Regions from separate parts of the Comamonas sp. Z3 genome, predicted to be linked through region 3. Evidence: riboswitches for the same ligand, from Rfam matches in the RefSeq annotation. Region 3 holds a riboswitch; each other region holds the start of a gene.

Region 1 (4,852 bases), on a different contig from region 3:
CCCGCATGCCGCGCCAGCAGCTCCTCGTCAAAGCTGCGCCGCCCGCCGCCGATCACCACCGGCAGCCCCTTGAGCTGCGGGTAGCGCAGCAGCTCCACGGAGGCGTAGAACGCATCCATGTCCAGATGCGCTATGCGCCTGGGCCTGGACTCGGGGCTGGTGGGTAGATCGCTCACAGTGCCGATTTTGCCTGCGCTGGCAAGAGACAGCAGCCATGCGTCAAACAAGCACACGGGCACCGGGAAACAGCAAGCAGCGCCGGCCCCTGCCGCTACCCCTACCCGCCTGGAGAAGGGGAAGGCTCAAACCGCCTCAGGACGACACCTTGCCCTGCTTGATGTCTTCGAGCTCGTCAAAGCGCATATCCGCATAGCTGATCCAGGTCTTGCGCTTGACCAGCCAGTAACCCAGCCAGAACAGCAGGAACAGCGGAATGCCCAGATAGGTCGAGACCACGCCGCCCCAATCGATGCGATCTTCCAGGAAGGCCTGGTAGTTCTGGCCCAGCGTCACCACCAGACACAGCACAAAGGCAAAGATGGGTCCGAAGGGGAAGGCGCCGGCCTTGTAGGGCAGCAGGCCCACATCATGGCCGTGCATGACATAGCCGCGACGGAAGCGGTAGTGGCTGACGGCAATGCCCAGCCAGACGATGAACTCCGTCATGCCGGCCAGGTTCAGCAGCCAGATATAGACGGCCTGCGGGCTGTAGAGCGAGGAAAACAGGCACAGGCTGGCGACCAGCGTGCTGCCGATCAAGGCCACCAGCGGCACGCCGTTCTGGGTCAGCCGGGAGAAGATGCGCGGTGCATTGCCCTCGGTTGCCATGTTGTAGAGCATGCGCGTGGCCGCATACATGCCCGAGTTGCCGGCCGACAGCACCGAGGTCAGGATCACCGCATTCATCACCGTGGCCGCCGACAGCAGACCCGCATGCTGGAACACCAGCGTGAACGGACTCACGGCGATATCGGCCACATCGGTGCGCAGCAGCTGCGGATCGGTATAGGGAATCAGAAAGCCGATGACGACAATCGCCAGCACATAGAACAGCAGGATGCGCCAGAAGACCTGGCGAATCGCACGCGGCACGTTCTCGCGCGGATTCTCGGATTCGCCCGCCGCCACGCCCACCAGCTCCGTTCCCTGGAAGGAATAAGCCACGATCATGGCCACGCCCACAAAGGTCGCGAAATTGCCGACGAATGGCGCATCGCCCGTGGTCCAGTTCTCGAAACCGGGCACATGGCCGTTGCTGATGATGCCGAACAGAATCAGCACGCCGGTGATCAGAAAGGCCACCACGGCCAGCACCTTGATCAGCGCGAACCAGTATTCGGCCTCGGCAAAACCGCGCGCGGAAAACGCGTTCAGCCCCACCATCAGCAGCAGGAACAGGCCGCTCCAGAGGATGCCCGGCACATTGGGAAACCAGTAGGCCATGACCAGCTGCGAGGCCACCAGATCCACCGCCACCACCACGGCCCAGCTGAACCAGAAGTTCCAGCCCAGCGCAAAGCCGAAGCCGCGATCCACATAGCGCGAGGCATAGGTCGAGAAGGAACCGGCCACCGGCATGAAGGCGGCCAGCTCGCCCAGGCTGGTCATGATGTAGTAGACCATGATGCCGATGAGCAGATAGGTGAGCACGGCACCGCCCGGGCCGATCTGGGCGATGGCCGAGCCGGAGGCCACAAACAGGCCCGTGCCGATGGCGCCGCCAATGGCGATCATGCTCAGGTGGCGCTGCTTGAGCACCCGGTGCAAGCGGGGCTGGTTATCGTCACCATCGCCAGTCGGCGCGAGCTGCTGGCTTGAGTTGGGTTGGGACATAAATGTCTTGTTGTAATGGTTTGCGCCCGTCCGGACAAAACACCCAACCATCCCGCAGGCGCTGCGACAGGCAACGCAAAAAGGCGACCATGACGGTCGCGGGCAACAAGGACAAAGGAACGAAGCCATGACAGCAGAACGCCATGGCGGATAGGCCAGTTGCATCCTGAATCGGCAGCCACCCCGGTCGGGCGCTTCAATGGCAAAGCGGTGATATCGCCGGGCCCATTGACAGGCAAAGACGATATTTTGCCCAAATCCACCGCCGACCATGGCCCGTCATGTCAATGCAGGGGTTGACTCTGGGGCTGCTCAGCGGCACTTGACAGCGCTTGACGCTATGAATTCGGAAGCTGCTTGCGCTTGAATAAATTTACTTTCCTTATGAAAACATAAGGAAGTCTTTCAAAAACAGGCGTGAGCCGCTATCAAATAAAAGAAACGAAGCACGGCCTGCCCCGGTGCAGAAGTCTAGAAAACCCGTATATCCAGGCGCCGCCATTCTTCCTACATTCGTCCACAGGCTCTCAGCCCGGTGATGCCGAGAGAGACTGCAGCGCAAACTTGGCGCATGCAGCGCCGAAGGAGCAACCGCCCCGGAAACTCTCAGGCCAAAGGATCGGCATCGCTTTCACACACTCTGAAGAATGTCCGGACGCCATCGTCCGCCGGACATACCGAAGGAGCAAGCGAGCAGCGCCCCAGGGTGCTGCCTCGTGAATCTCTCAGGTCCAGAACAGAGGGGGCGTCCGTTGCGCATGTTGCGCACGGGCTCCACCCTTGACGTGTCTGGAATCTGAATCATGAAGACAATCGCCGTCATCGGCGGTGGCATCACGGGCGTGACCACCGCCTACGCCCTCGCACGCCGCGGATTTTCCGTCACCCTGTTCGAGAAACAGCGCTATGCCGCCATGGAGACCTCGTTCGCCAATGGCGGCCAGCTCTCGGCCTCGAATGCCGAGGTCTGGACCCACTGGTCCACCATCGTCAAAGGCCTCAAGTGGATGCTCAAGAGCGATGCTCCGCTGCTGCTCAACCCCAAGCCCGGCTGGCACAAGATTTCCTGGTTCTGCCAGTTTCTCGCCGCCATCCCCCATTACCAGAAGAACACCGTGGAGACCGCCAGGCTGGCGATTGCGGCACGCGAGCACCTGTTCGAATGGGCAGCCGCCGAAGGCATTGACTTCGATCTGAAGCAAAAGGGCATCCTGCATATCTACCGCGACCGCGACGGCTTCGAACATGCGGGCAAGGTCTCGCAGCTGCTCGCCCTGGGCGGGCTGGAGCGCCGCGCCGTCACGCCCGATGAAATGAAGGCCATCGAGCCGACCCTGTCCGGAACCTTCTATGGCGGCTACTTCACCGAGAGCGACTCCACCGGCGACATCCACAAGTTCACCAGCGGCCTTGCCGCCGCCTGCGAGCGACTGGGCGTGCAATGCCGCTACGGCCAGGAAATCGTGTCGGTGGACAGCAACGGCAAACAGGCCAGCGTGACCGTACGCCAGGGTCTGGAGGCCGAGACCTCGACCTTCGACGCCATGGTGGTCTGCGCGGGCACGGCCAGCCGCGCCATGGCCGCCCAGCTGGGCGACAGCGTCAACATCTATCCGGTCAAGGGCTATTCCATCACGGTCAATCTGCAGGACGAAGCCAGCCGCGCCGCAGCTCCCGTCGTGAGCCTGCTGGACGACGAGACCAAGCTGGTCACCAGCCGCCTCGGCGAGGACCGCTTTCGCGTGGCCGGCACGGCGGAGTTCAACGGCTACAACAAGGACATCCGCGCCGACCGCATCCGACCGCTCATCGAATGGGTGCAGCAGTGCTTCCCGGGCGTCAGCACGCGCAGCGTCGTGCCCTGGGCGGGCCTGCGCCCCATGATGCCGGACATGCTCCCGCGCGTGGGCCCTGGCATCAAGCCCTGCGTGTTCTACAACACCGGCCACGGCCATCTGGGCTGGACCTTGTCTGCCGTCACCGCCGACATGGTCGGCGACCTCGTGCTGCAGTCCATGGGCAGCGCCAGCAGACAGTCCCGGCCGGCCACGCTGACCACCGCCAGCGCCTGACAGCGGTTCAAGGCACTGCACCAACAAGCCAGGCGCGGCATCGCGCACCGTCGCTACAAGAAGCTATTTTTTCAGGAGCTTATTGCGCCTTTCCATGCTTAATTTCAATGACTTTTTACCTTGAAAATGAACATTGGAAAGCGCAAGCAGCTCTTGAAATCAGAGCTGCAGACAGATCAGCACCAGTCCCAGCATCATCAGCGCCATGCCCAGCTTTTCCGTCAGCGACAGCTTCTCGCTGAACACCTTGCGCGAGACGATATAGCTGAACACCACTTCCACCATGCCCAGGGTGCGCACGGCAGCGGCCCCCTGCATGGCATAGGCGGTGAACCAGGCCAGCGAGGCCGCAGCGCCCATGCTGCCGGCCAGCAGCGAGATGCGCCAGGCCTTGAAGATGGGGCGCAGGCCCTGCTCATGGGTTCTGGCAATCCAGGCGCTCATGACGACGGACTGCATGGTCTGCGCGATCAGCACGCCCCAGGCCCCGGACAGCCAGGGCGAGCTCACGCCCAGTGTTGCGATCTCGACCGCGCCGCCGCGAAAGCCCACCGTGGCCAGCGCAAAGCAGGCGCCGCAGATCAGACCGTATACCGAGGACTTGCTGGTCCAGGCCGAGAGCGTGAAGAGCTGCCCGCGCGGCGGCAGCGACAGCATCAGCACGCCCACCGTGGCCAGCACCATGGCCAGCAGTGCCAGGCGGGTCGGCAGCTCGTGCAGGAACATGGCGGCAAACAAGGCCACCTGCAGCACCTCGGTCTTGGACAGCGTGACCGCCACGGCAAAGTTGCGCTCCTTCATGGCCATCAGCAAGGCCGCCGTGGCCGTGACCTGAAAGAAGGCTCCGAGCGCAATCCAGCCCAGATAGGCGGCACTGAACTTCGGCAGCACCAGGGACGGATCGCCCAGCACATACAGCGCCAGCAGATAGACGGCGGCGAACGGAA
Region 2 (4,852 bases), on a different contig from region 3:
GACATGGGGAAATGGGCACCGCCCCATCAAAGGACAGCAAGCAAGGGCCCCCGCAGCGAGGCTGTCGTCCCCCTCGGGGGAAGCCGCGTGGCAGCTCAGGGGGGCGTTAATTCAAACGCTACATCGCACATCGGCGAAGGCGATGCTCTCAAAGTCATTGGCGGCTGCCCACTGGGCACTGCGGCGCAGGTCGGTGGCCAGCAGCTGGGCGGCATCCTCGACGCGCTCGGCAATCTCGGGAGCCAGGCCGTAACCGCCCTCGGGCAGCAGCGGCACGCCCTGGTCGGTGGCATAGATACCCGGCAGGATATGCCGCGCTCCCAGCGACTGCAGCACCGGGCGCAGTGCGTAGTCCAGCGCCAGCATATGGTGGGGGCTGCCGCCCGTGGCCAGGGGCAGGACCAGCTTGCCCTTGAGCGCGGTCTGCGGCAGCACATCGAGAAAGACCTTGAGCAGACCGCTATAGGCTGCCTTGTAGACGGGGGTGGCCACCACCACCGCATCGGCCCGGGCCACGCGCTCGGTCACGGCACGAATCTCGGCATGATCGAAGCGGGCATGCAGCAGGGCTGCAGGGTCCAGCTGGTTGAGCTGCAGCACGGACTCGGTGTTCAGACCCTGGGCCTGGAGACGCACGGCCACGGCATTGAGCAGGGCACTGGAGCGCGAGGGCTGCGAGGGACTACCGGCAATCAGCAAAATCGACATGGGCTTGGCTCTATCTTTTTGTCATTGCAAAGACAGGAGCACTCATCGCGCTCCCGTCCTGCGTTTCTCTTATTTCTTGGTGTAGATCTGATCAAAGCTGCCGCCATCGGCGAAGTGGGCCTTGTCTGCCGCTGCCCAGCCGCCAAAAGCCTTGTCGATGGTGAACAGCTCCAGCTTGGGGAACTGGCTCGCGAACTCGGCGGCCACCTTGGCATCGGTCGGACGGTAGAAGTTCTTGCCGGCGATGCGCTGGGCCTCTTCGGAGTACAGATACTTCAGATAGGCCTCGGCCACGGTGCGCGTGCCCTTTTTATCGACCACCTTGTCGACCACGGCCACCGAAGGCTCGGCCAGGATGGACAGCGAAGGTGCGACGATCTGGAACTTTTCTGGGCCGAACTCCTTGAGCGCCAGATAGGCCTCGTTCTCCCAGGCCAGCAGCACATCGCCCAGACCCCGCTGCACAAAGGTCACCGTGGAGCCGCGCGCGCCGGTGTCCAACACGGGCACGTTCTTGTAGAGCTTGGTGATGAAGTCCTTGGCCTGTGCATCGCCGCCGTATTTGCGCTTGGCAAATTCCCAGGCCGCCAGATAGTTCCAGCGTGCACCACCCGAGGTCTTGGGGTTGGGCGTGATCACCTGGATGCCGGGATTGACCAGATCGTCCCAGTCCTTGATACCCTTGGGATTGCCCTTTTTGACCAGGAACACGATGGTGGAGCTGTAGGGCGCGCTGTTGTGCGGCAGGCGCTTTTGCCAGTCGGCCTTGACATTGCCGTTCTTGACCAGGGCGTCGATATCGCCGGCCAGGGCCAGCGTGGCCACGTCGGCCTCGATGCCGTCGATGATGGAGCGTGCCTGCTTGCCCGAGCCGCCATGCGACTGCTTGATGGTCACATCCTGATTCTGCGTGGCCTTCCAGTGCTTGGCGAACGCCTGGTTGTAGTTCACATAGAGCTCGCGTGTCGGGTCGTAGGAGACGTTGAGCAGTTGCACGCCAGTCTGCGCAAAAGCGGGCAATGTGGGCAGAGCCGAGAGGGTCAAGCCAGCAATCAGACCGGCAGCCAGAGGAAACTTGATAAAGTTGCGACGATTTTTCATTGGACTGTGTTCTTGGAGTGAATGGATAACGGGCTTCTGCCCCGTTGCTGCGCATTCTTGAGCCGCATTCTTAAAACTCAAACTACTAAGATTTCAGTTTGTTATTACCCAAACATCTGAGATCAACCAAGAGGACCCTACACATGGCACGTACCGTTCACTGCATCAAGCTTGGTCAAGACGCTGAAGGCCTGGATTTCCCTCCTGCCCCCGGCGAACTGGGCAAGCGCATCTATGAAAGCGTGAGCAAGCAGGCCTGGGCCGACTGGCTCAAGCACCAGACCATGCTGATCAATGAAAACCGCCTGAACCTGGCCGATGCCCGTGCCCGCCAATACCTGGCCCGCCAGATGGAAAACCATTTCTTTGGCGGCGGCGCAGATGCCGCAGCAGGCTACGTGCCTCCCAGCGCCGAGTAAGTTCGGTCGACCTGGACACCAAGCCCCCTGGCCCAGGCCTCGGGGCTTTTTTCTTGCGGGCTGCCGAACAGCCAACCGGTGAGAGCAAGGGCGCGCCCAGGCAGCCCAGGGGCACCGAGGCTGACAGCCGCAAGACCGCTCAAACCCAATTGATACAGGTATTAACCCGAATAAAGTCGTTGGAACTGGCTAGAATCGCGCCCATCCCGCGGGAGAGCGGAACCTGTCAACGGTTCCCGCCGAAGGCGCAAACTCCCATAATCGCTCAGGCAATAAGTACCGCAGGTGGGTCTGACAGGACCCGGATATCGCCAACTGGAGAGCAGCCCGCGACCACAAGTCTGCAGGGCTCACCGAAGGGGCAAGCATGCGCACCGCGAAGGCGCCCATGTGCAACTCTCAGGTAAAAGGACAGCGGGAGAGGCAAGCCGGACACTCCCGCTGATGCGAGTGGCTGGTCTATTTTCAAGTGCCTTCATGCTTCCCTCCATCTCTTTGCTGGACTCGTTCCAGGCCTCCAACTTCACCGTCATGCTGGTCATCTATCTGGTGGCCATTACCGCCGAAGCCATGTCCGGCGCCCTTGCTGCAGGCCGGCGCAATATGGATATCTTTGGCGTCGTGGTCATCGCCTTCGTCACCGCGCTGGGCGGTGGCACCATCCGCGACATGGTGCTGGGCCATTACCCCATAGGCTGGACTCAGCACCCCGAATATGTGTATCTGGTCATCAGCTTCGGCCTGCTGACCACGGTGATCGCCCGCCATATGCACCGCCTCAAGCAGGTGTTTCTGCTGCTGGACGCCATGGGCCTGATCGCCTTTTCGCTGATCGGCTGCAATACCGCGCTGGAACTGGGCTACCCGACCATCGTCATCATCATGGCCGGCATGATTACCGGCATCAGCGGCGGCATTTTGCGTGACGTGCTCTGCAACCAGGTCCCCGTGGTGTTCCGCCGCGAGCTGTATGCCAGCGTGTCGCTGTCCGTATGCCTGATGTTCCTGGGCCTGCGCTATCTGGAGGTAAGCTCCAATATCAGCACCCTTGTCTGTTTTGCAGGCGGTCTGGCCTTCCGTCTGGCCGCGATTCGTTTCAAGTGGCGCCTGCCAGTTTTCTCTTACCAGCAGCGCTGGGAGTGATCGAGACTCCCCCTGTGGCGCTGTGCGCCTTCCCCCTCTCTTGCTGCGCAGAAGGGGGACGCAGCCATCGCTGCGGGGCGGCGGGGCCGCTAGGCCCTTGCTTGGCTGCTCTGACCTAGACTGCGCCATGCATTACCCATGTAGTTTCACTTTCCATGTCTGAACCCATCACATGGATGCCGGATGGCACCCCCTACAACACCCGATTTGGCGACCGCTATCACAGCGAGCTGGGCGGCCTTGACCAGGCCCGACAGGTCTTTCTCGGCGGCTGCGGTCTGCCTGCGGCCTGGGCCGATGCGGCTCAGTGGCGCATTCTGGAAACCGGCTTCGGCTTGGGCCTGAACTTTCTCGTCACCTGGGCGGCATGGAAAGCCGACCCGAAACGCCCGCGCATGCTGCATTTTGTCTCGGTGGAAGCCCACCCGGTCTCGCGCGAGGATCTGCTCAAGTCCTTGCCCGCCGACGAGACACTGCGTCCGCTTGGCGAGCAGCTGGCCGCGCAATGGTGGGGGCTGCTGCCCGGCGTGCACCGCCTTTCGTTCGACGACGGCCAGGTGCTGCTGACGCTCTATATAGGCGACGCCAAGACCATGTTGCGCAAGCAGCAGCTGACGGCAGACAGCGTGTACCTGGATGGCTTTTCTCCCCAGCTCAACCCCGAGATGTGGGACGAAGACGCCATGAAGAACATTGCCCGCCATTGCCGCCGGGGCACCCGGCTGGCCACCTGGTGCGTAGCCGGACATGTGCGCCAGGCGCTCAAGGCTCAGGGTTTTGAAGTCAAGAAGCGCGCCGGCGTGCCACCCAAGCGCCATAACCTGCATGCGGCCTACAACCCGGCCTGGGAACCGCGCCATCGCAGCGACGGCCTGCCTGCGCCGGTGAGCCAGGCCGGTCGCTGTCTGGTGCTGGGTGCGGGTCTGGCCGGTGCCGCCGCCGCCGCCAGCCTGGCCAGGCGTGGCTGGGAAGTGACCGTACTGGATGCGGCGGCCGCGCCTGCTGCAGGGGCCTCGGGCCTGCCTGCCGGCCTGTTCTGCCCGCATATTTCGCCCGACGACAGCGTCCTGTCACGCCTGTCCAGAAGCGGCGTGCGCACAACGCTACAGAATCTGCAGCAACTGAGCCAGGCAAACAAACTGCAGCCTGCCCGAGACTGGGCTCATGGCGGGGTGCTCGAACACGACCTGAACGAGCCTTCCCATCTGCCCAGGTCATGGCTGCAGCCCGGAAGCGATACCTACCCCTGGGGTCTGCACTGGAGCGCGCCCGTGCAGCCGGCTCAGCTGGCTGCGGCCCATCTGCCTGCAGACAGCCAGGCTGTCTGGCATGAGCAGGCGGGCTGGGTGCGCCCTGCACAACTGGTGCAGGCGCTGCTGCAATCCCCCGGAATTCATTGGCAAGGTCATGCTTCGGCCTCAAGGCTGCTGCGCGATCCGCTGCGCCAGCTCTGGCAAGTGCAGGATGCCCAGGGCCAGACC
Region 3 (4,852 bases):
GGCGTAGAGGCTTCGACCATCAGAGTCTGCGACAGCGGCAGTATCGGCCCTTCCGCCAAACCCATCATCGCTCGCAACAACAACAGCCCCACAAAGCCGCCCACCAGACCCGACAAGGCCGAACACAGCGAAAACATCAGTACCGAAAGAATCAGCACCGTTTTGCGCTTGCCCTTGCGGTCTGTGTAGGCCCCGAAGAATGCACCGGAAGCCGCCCATGCCAATGCCAGGATCGACGAAAGCATACCCAGCTGGGCATTGTTCAGATCCAGTTCCTTGGAGACAAAAGGAAATAAGAACGACAATGCCAGGCGGTCAAAAAAAACGATACCAAAAGTGAAAAACAGAATGAGCAGCAGCTTGTTTTCATAGCTCACCCACCCGATTTTTAGGGCTTCATCTCGATGTCTCATGTCTCTCTCCATTCCGTTTTTGGCGGGTTATTCCATTATTCAGAAAATCCCGCCTTTCATCTGATGCATTTTCAAGCCAATTTCAGATAGCTATCGAAAAAGCGTGTCCACATAATCTGCACCTATGCCGACTTTTTCATAGTGCTTTCGGCATAGCTCTATGTAGCTGTGAACATCGAAATATCCGTCCGGCTTTCCGTCATCATCGAGCCAGATCAGCGGCCCCTTGACGATAAAGAACGCACGCATGGGTTGCTCATGTTCATAGGCCACCAGGGTATGGCCTTCCCCCGGTGTCTCGTAGACGAAATCACCGGCACGGGCCGTCCAGTCATGCTCCAGATAACCCCATTTCCCGGAAATGGTATAGGCAAATACTTCATGCGGGTGGTAATGCCGATTGACCAGACCCGCTTCCTTGGCCATCAGAATATCGCACCATTTGTTTTGCGATGGAGAAATCCAGAGAGGGCGGGACAATACAGTCTCTGAGAATGGAACATAATAGCGCTCGTCCTCAGTGGGCGCGTTCTGTATATAAACTTCCGGCTGCGCATCGGGCTGAAAGCAATCAGAAATCGGCTTCAGATTCTTCCAAAATTCGTTCGTGGCTTTTTCGGGCATTTTGTCTCCTTGGATAAATGTTCTTTGATGAACGTCATAATCCTATCTGCGGCAAAAAATCTGTTTTGCCTCCTCCGGACATGGCGTTTGACCCCGCAAGACAAACCCTGGACAAGGCCGGCCGGACCCAGGCTGAACAGCACACATCGGGAGCGCTTCCGAAAATCGACCGGGGATGACCGAGAATGCCGCCATGCATATTTCACGCCACTCACGCTGTCTTGCTGCATGCGCGGCCGTCTTGGGAGCAGTGCTGCTTAGTGCCTGCGCCGGCAACCCTGCCATGGCGCCTAAGGCGGCCGACATCACTCCCCTGCAGCCCCAGGCTGACTCCGCCCCCGCTTCCGGCGGCCAAACCGTAAATTGGCCCGCCTGGATCAATGCAGATTGCACGCCCCCCGCCCAGCTCGACCAGCAACCCCGTCCACGCCGCCACACCACGCCTTTCATCAGCGCCCACTGGTTTCCGAACGGATTGGAGACCACGGTGGTCTTCCGTCTGGAAGTCACAGCTCAAGGTCAGCTCGGCCGTGTGGCATACCAGCCCGCCGATGCCGATCCACGCATCGTGAAGTCCATACTGCAATCGCTCAAACGCTGGCAGTTCAAGCCCGGCATGCGCCAGGGCCAGCCTGTGACGTCCTGCTTCGAGCAGCCCTATCAGTTGGTGTTTCCGCGCCAAGAAGTCGACGCCCCTCGCACGCCCACCATGAACACAGACCCGCAGTGAGAGCGCAAGCTCAGTGATAGACGATCTGTGCTCGAAAACCCCAAAATCCACTCATTGCGGTGGTGCAGGCACCCTGCCCACCGCTAGAATTGCCAACGTCAGGAGAGAGTGCCTGCAGCTTGAAGCTGCCTCGCACCGCCGAAGGCGCAGACCCCCACCCGGTGTCAAAACGCTCAGGCAAAAGGACTGACAAGCGCTGCAAGGTGTGCAAACCTGCAGCGTCCCTTGCTGGAGAGAGATGAAGGCCGTCATTTCGTATGTGCGCCGACATCCACCGAAGGAGCAAACTGCCCGCGAAAGCAAGGGCGGTGAATCTCTCAGGTAAAGCGGACAGCAGGGCAAGCCCGCCACGCATGGCCCAGCCATGCATGGCCACTCATTTTGGTTTGACCACCGGAGCGCTTGCCTGTGACTGCTGCTGACACCTCTTCCGATCTGCGTTCCACACCGCTGTTTGCCCTGCACCAGAAACTGGGTGCCCGCATGGTGCCGTTTGCCGGCTACGCCATGCCCGTGCAATACCCTCAAGGCCTGATGGCCGAGCACCTGCACACCCGCAAGGCCGCCGGCCTGTTCGATGTCTCGCACATGGGCCAGTTGCTGCTGCGTGGCCCCGATGCCGCCGCCGCGCTTGAATCGCTGATGCCCGTCGATGTCATGGACCTGGGACAGCACAAACAGCGTTACGGCCTGCTGCTCAATGAGCAAGGCGGCATTCTGGACGACCTGATGTTCGTCAACCGTGGCGAAGATCTGTTCCTCATCGTCAACGGCGCCTGCAAAGAGGCCGATATCGCCCATATCCAGAGCCGCATCGCCAACCGCTGCGAGGTCATCCCTCTGCCCGAGCGCGCCCTGCTGGCCCTGCAAGGCCCGCAAGCCGCTGCGGCACTCTCGCGCCTGATTCCCGGTGTTGCGCAATTGGTCTTCATGACCGGCAATCACTTCGACTGGCAAGGCCATGCGCTCTACATCACGCGCAGCGGCTATACGGGCGAGGACGGTTTTGAAATCTCCTTGCCCGGCGAAGCGGCAACAGCTTTTGCCGAAGCGCTGCTGGCCCAGCCCGAGGTGGCGCCCGTCGGTCTGGGCGCGCGCAACTCGCTGCGCCTTGAAGCCGGACTTTGCCTGTATGGCAACGACATCGACACCAGCACCACGCCCGTCGAAGCCGCGCTGAACTGGGCCATGCAGAAGGTGCGCCGCAGCGGCGGCGAACGCGAGGGAGGCTTTCCCGGTGCAGCCATCGTGCTGGAGCAATTGCAGAACCCGCAATCGCTGCGCTGCAAGCGCGTGGGCCTGATTGCGCTGGAGCGCATTCCCGTGCGCGAGCCCGCTGTGCTGGAGAACATGGACGGGCAGCATATCGGCCACATTACCAGCGGCCTGCTCAGCCCCACGCTCAACCAGCCCGTGGCGCTGGCCTATGTCGAGCCCGACTACGCTGCCATCGATACGGAAATCTTCGCCATGGTGCGCGGCAAGCCCGTGCCCATGAAAGTGGTCGCCACGCCCTTCGTTCCCACCCGCTACTACCGCGGCTAGGTCTGCCGCCGCGGATGAGACGGGCCAGTTTGCCAAACAGCGGCCAGAACACCGCTAAAGTGCGATCTGGACCTTTCTCAAACAACACCCGATTCCCCTGAATCCCCCATCTGGAGCTTTTCATGAGCATCAAGTATTCCAAAGAACACGAGTGGATCAACGCCGCTGACACCAATGCCGCCATCGTCGGCATCACCGTACACGCACAGGATGCGCTGGGCGATGTGGTGTTTGTGGATCTGCCTGCCGTGGGCTCCACCTTCAAGGCCGGCGATGTCGCAGGCGTGGTCGAGTCCGTCAAGGCTGCTGCCGATGTCTACATGCCCGTGACCGGCGAGATCGTCGAAGTCAACGAAGCCCTGCGCGATGACCCGTCGCTCGCCAACAGCGACCCGCTGGCCGCAGGCTGGTTCTTCAAGGTCAAGATGAGCAATGTGGGCGAGCTCGAAGGTCTGATGGAAGAGACCGCCTACAACGACTTCGCCAAGGACAACTAAGCGTATCAACGGCCCTCGCTCTGCGAAGGCCGTTTTTGCATGCAGCCATGAGCACCATCCAGTATTTCGACGATCCGGAAGTCGGTCTCGCCCGCGAGACCAGCCACCCGGCCTTTGTGCGCATCGCGACCCAGGACTTCTACTACGACTGCGGTGACGACTTCAGCCCCTTCGGCAACGATGACGGCAGCGACACACTGGCCGCACTTGAAGAGTGGTACCAGGAGCAGACGGGCAGCAAGCCCGCCAAGGCGCTGCGTTTTTTGCACCAGCAACTGAGCGACTGGGATCTGCCAGTGCCCGAGGACATGCTGGCTCATGACGATGCGGCCAAGGCCCAATGGCTGGCCAGCGACGACATGAACCAGAGCTATCTGCGCTCGGTCTGCCGCGCCCACGTGGCCACGGCCTTTGGCCAGTTCAAGATCACCGGCAGCATCGATGCCGATCTGCACCAGCAGGCACTGCTTGCCCTGGCCTGCCAGCAATGGCTGAACACCGTGGCACGCAGCAAATATCCCGATTGGGAGTATGCCGACCAGGAAAGTGAACGCCTGGCCCTGATGAACACCGCGCTGGAACAGGCCAGCGCTGCTTGAAGCACCGGCCGCATGCCTTCAGGCATACGGCATTCACGCATGCCTGGCATGCAAACCGTCAGTCACAGTATTTGAGAATAGGTCCCTCCCATGCTGATGTCGCCTCCCGCCCCCGTCGCTTCGCTGCAAGCGCTGGAAAACAGCCACGAATTCATCCCCCGTCATATAGGCCCGGACGCCGAGGAGCAGCAAAAAATGCTGGCCGCCATCGGCAAGCCCTCGCTGGACGCCTTGATTCGCGATGTGATGCCCGACTCCATCGCCCGCGCCAGGCCCATGGATCTTCCGGCGCCGATTACCGAAGCCGCTGCGCTGGCCGAACTCAAGGCCATCGCCAGCAAGAACCAGATGCTGAAGAGCTTTATCGGCCAGGGCTACTACGGCACGCACACGCCGGGCGTCATCCTGCGCAACATCCTCGAGAATCCCGCCTGGTACACAGCC

The links. A riboswitch is a leader RNA that binds a small molecule or an ion and turns the genes downstream of it on or off. The one in region 3 is predicted to bind glycine.
Region 1: linked by a shared signal. The riboswitch ahead of FSY59_RS07240 (D-amino acid dehydrogenase) and the one ahead of gcvT (glycine cleavage system aminomethyltransferase GcvT) in region 3 are both predicted to bind glycine.
Region 2: linked by a shared signal. The riboswitch ahead of FSY59_RS23215 (trimeric intracellular cation channel family protein) and the one ahead of gcvT (glycine cleavage system aminomethyltransferase GcvT) in region 3 are both predicted to bind glycine.

What each region holds. Positions count from the first base shown of each region.
Region 1 is NZ_VOQU01000002.1:564,921-569,772, reverse strand. It holds gene dinB (DNA polymerase IV) at 1-119, opposite strand, end outside; gene FSY59_RS07245 (amino acid permease) at 313-1,833, opposite strand; glycine riboswitch at 2,366-2,465, shown strand; gene FSY59_RS07240 (D-amino acid dehydrogenase) at 2,637-3,905, shown strand; gene FSY59_RS07235 (DMT family transporter) at 4,065-4,852, opposite strand, start outside.
Region 2 is NZ_VOQU01000008.1:325,410-330,261, reverse strand. It holds gene ssuE (NADPH-dependent FMN reductase) at 112-708, opposite strand; gene FSY59_RS23225 (sulfate ABC transporter substrate-binding protein) at 778-1,809, opposite strand; gene FSY59_RS23220 (oxidative damage protection protein) at 1,953-2,228, shown strand; glycine riboswitch at 2,428-2,520, shown strand; glycine riboswitch at 2,534-2,653, shown strand; gene FSY59_RS23215 (trimeric intracellular cation channel family protein) at 2,706-3,371, shown strand; gene mnmC (FAD-dependent 5-carboxymethylaminomethyl-2-thiouridine(34) oxidoreductase MnmC) at 3,548-4,852, shown strand, end outside.
Region 3 is NZ_VOQU01000005.1:142,221-147,072, reverse strand. It holds gene FSY59_RS15995 (MFS transporter) at 1-413, opposite strand, end outside; gene FSY59_RS15990 (2,4'-dihydroxyacetophenone dioxygenase family protein) at 504-1,037, opposite strand; gene FSY59_RS15985 (energy transducer TonB) at 1,321-1,767, shown strand; glycine riboswitch at 1,857-1,966, shown strand; glycine riboswitch at 1,986-2,111, shown strand; gene gcvT (glycine cleavage system aminomethyltransferase GcvT) at 2,176-3,312, shown strand; gene gcvH (glycine cleavage system protein GcvH) at 3,435-3,809, shown strand; gene FSY59_RS15970 (MolR family transcriptional regulator) at 3,857-4,408, shown strand; gene gcvP (aminomethyl-transferring glycine dehydrogenase) at 4,499-4,852, shown strand, end outside.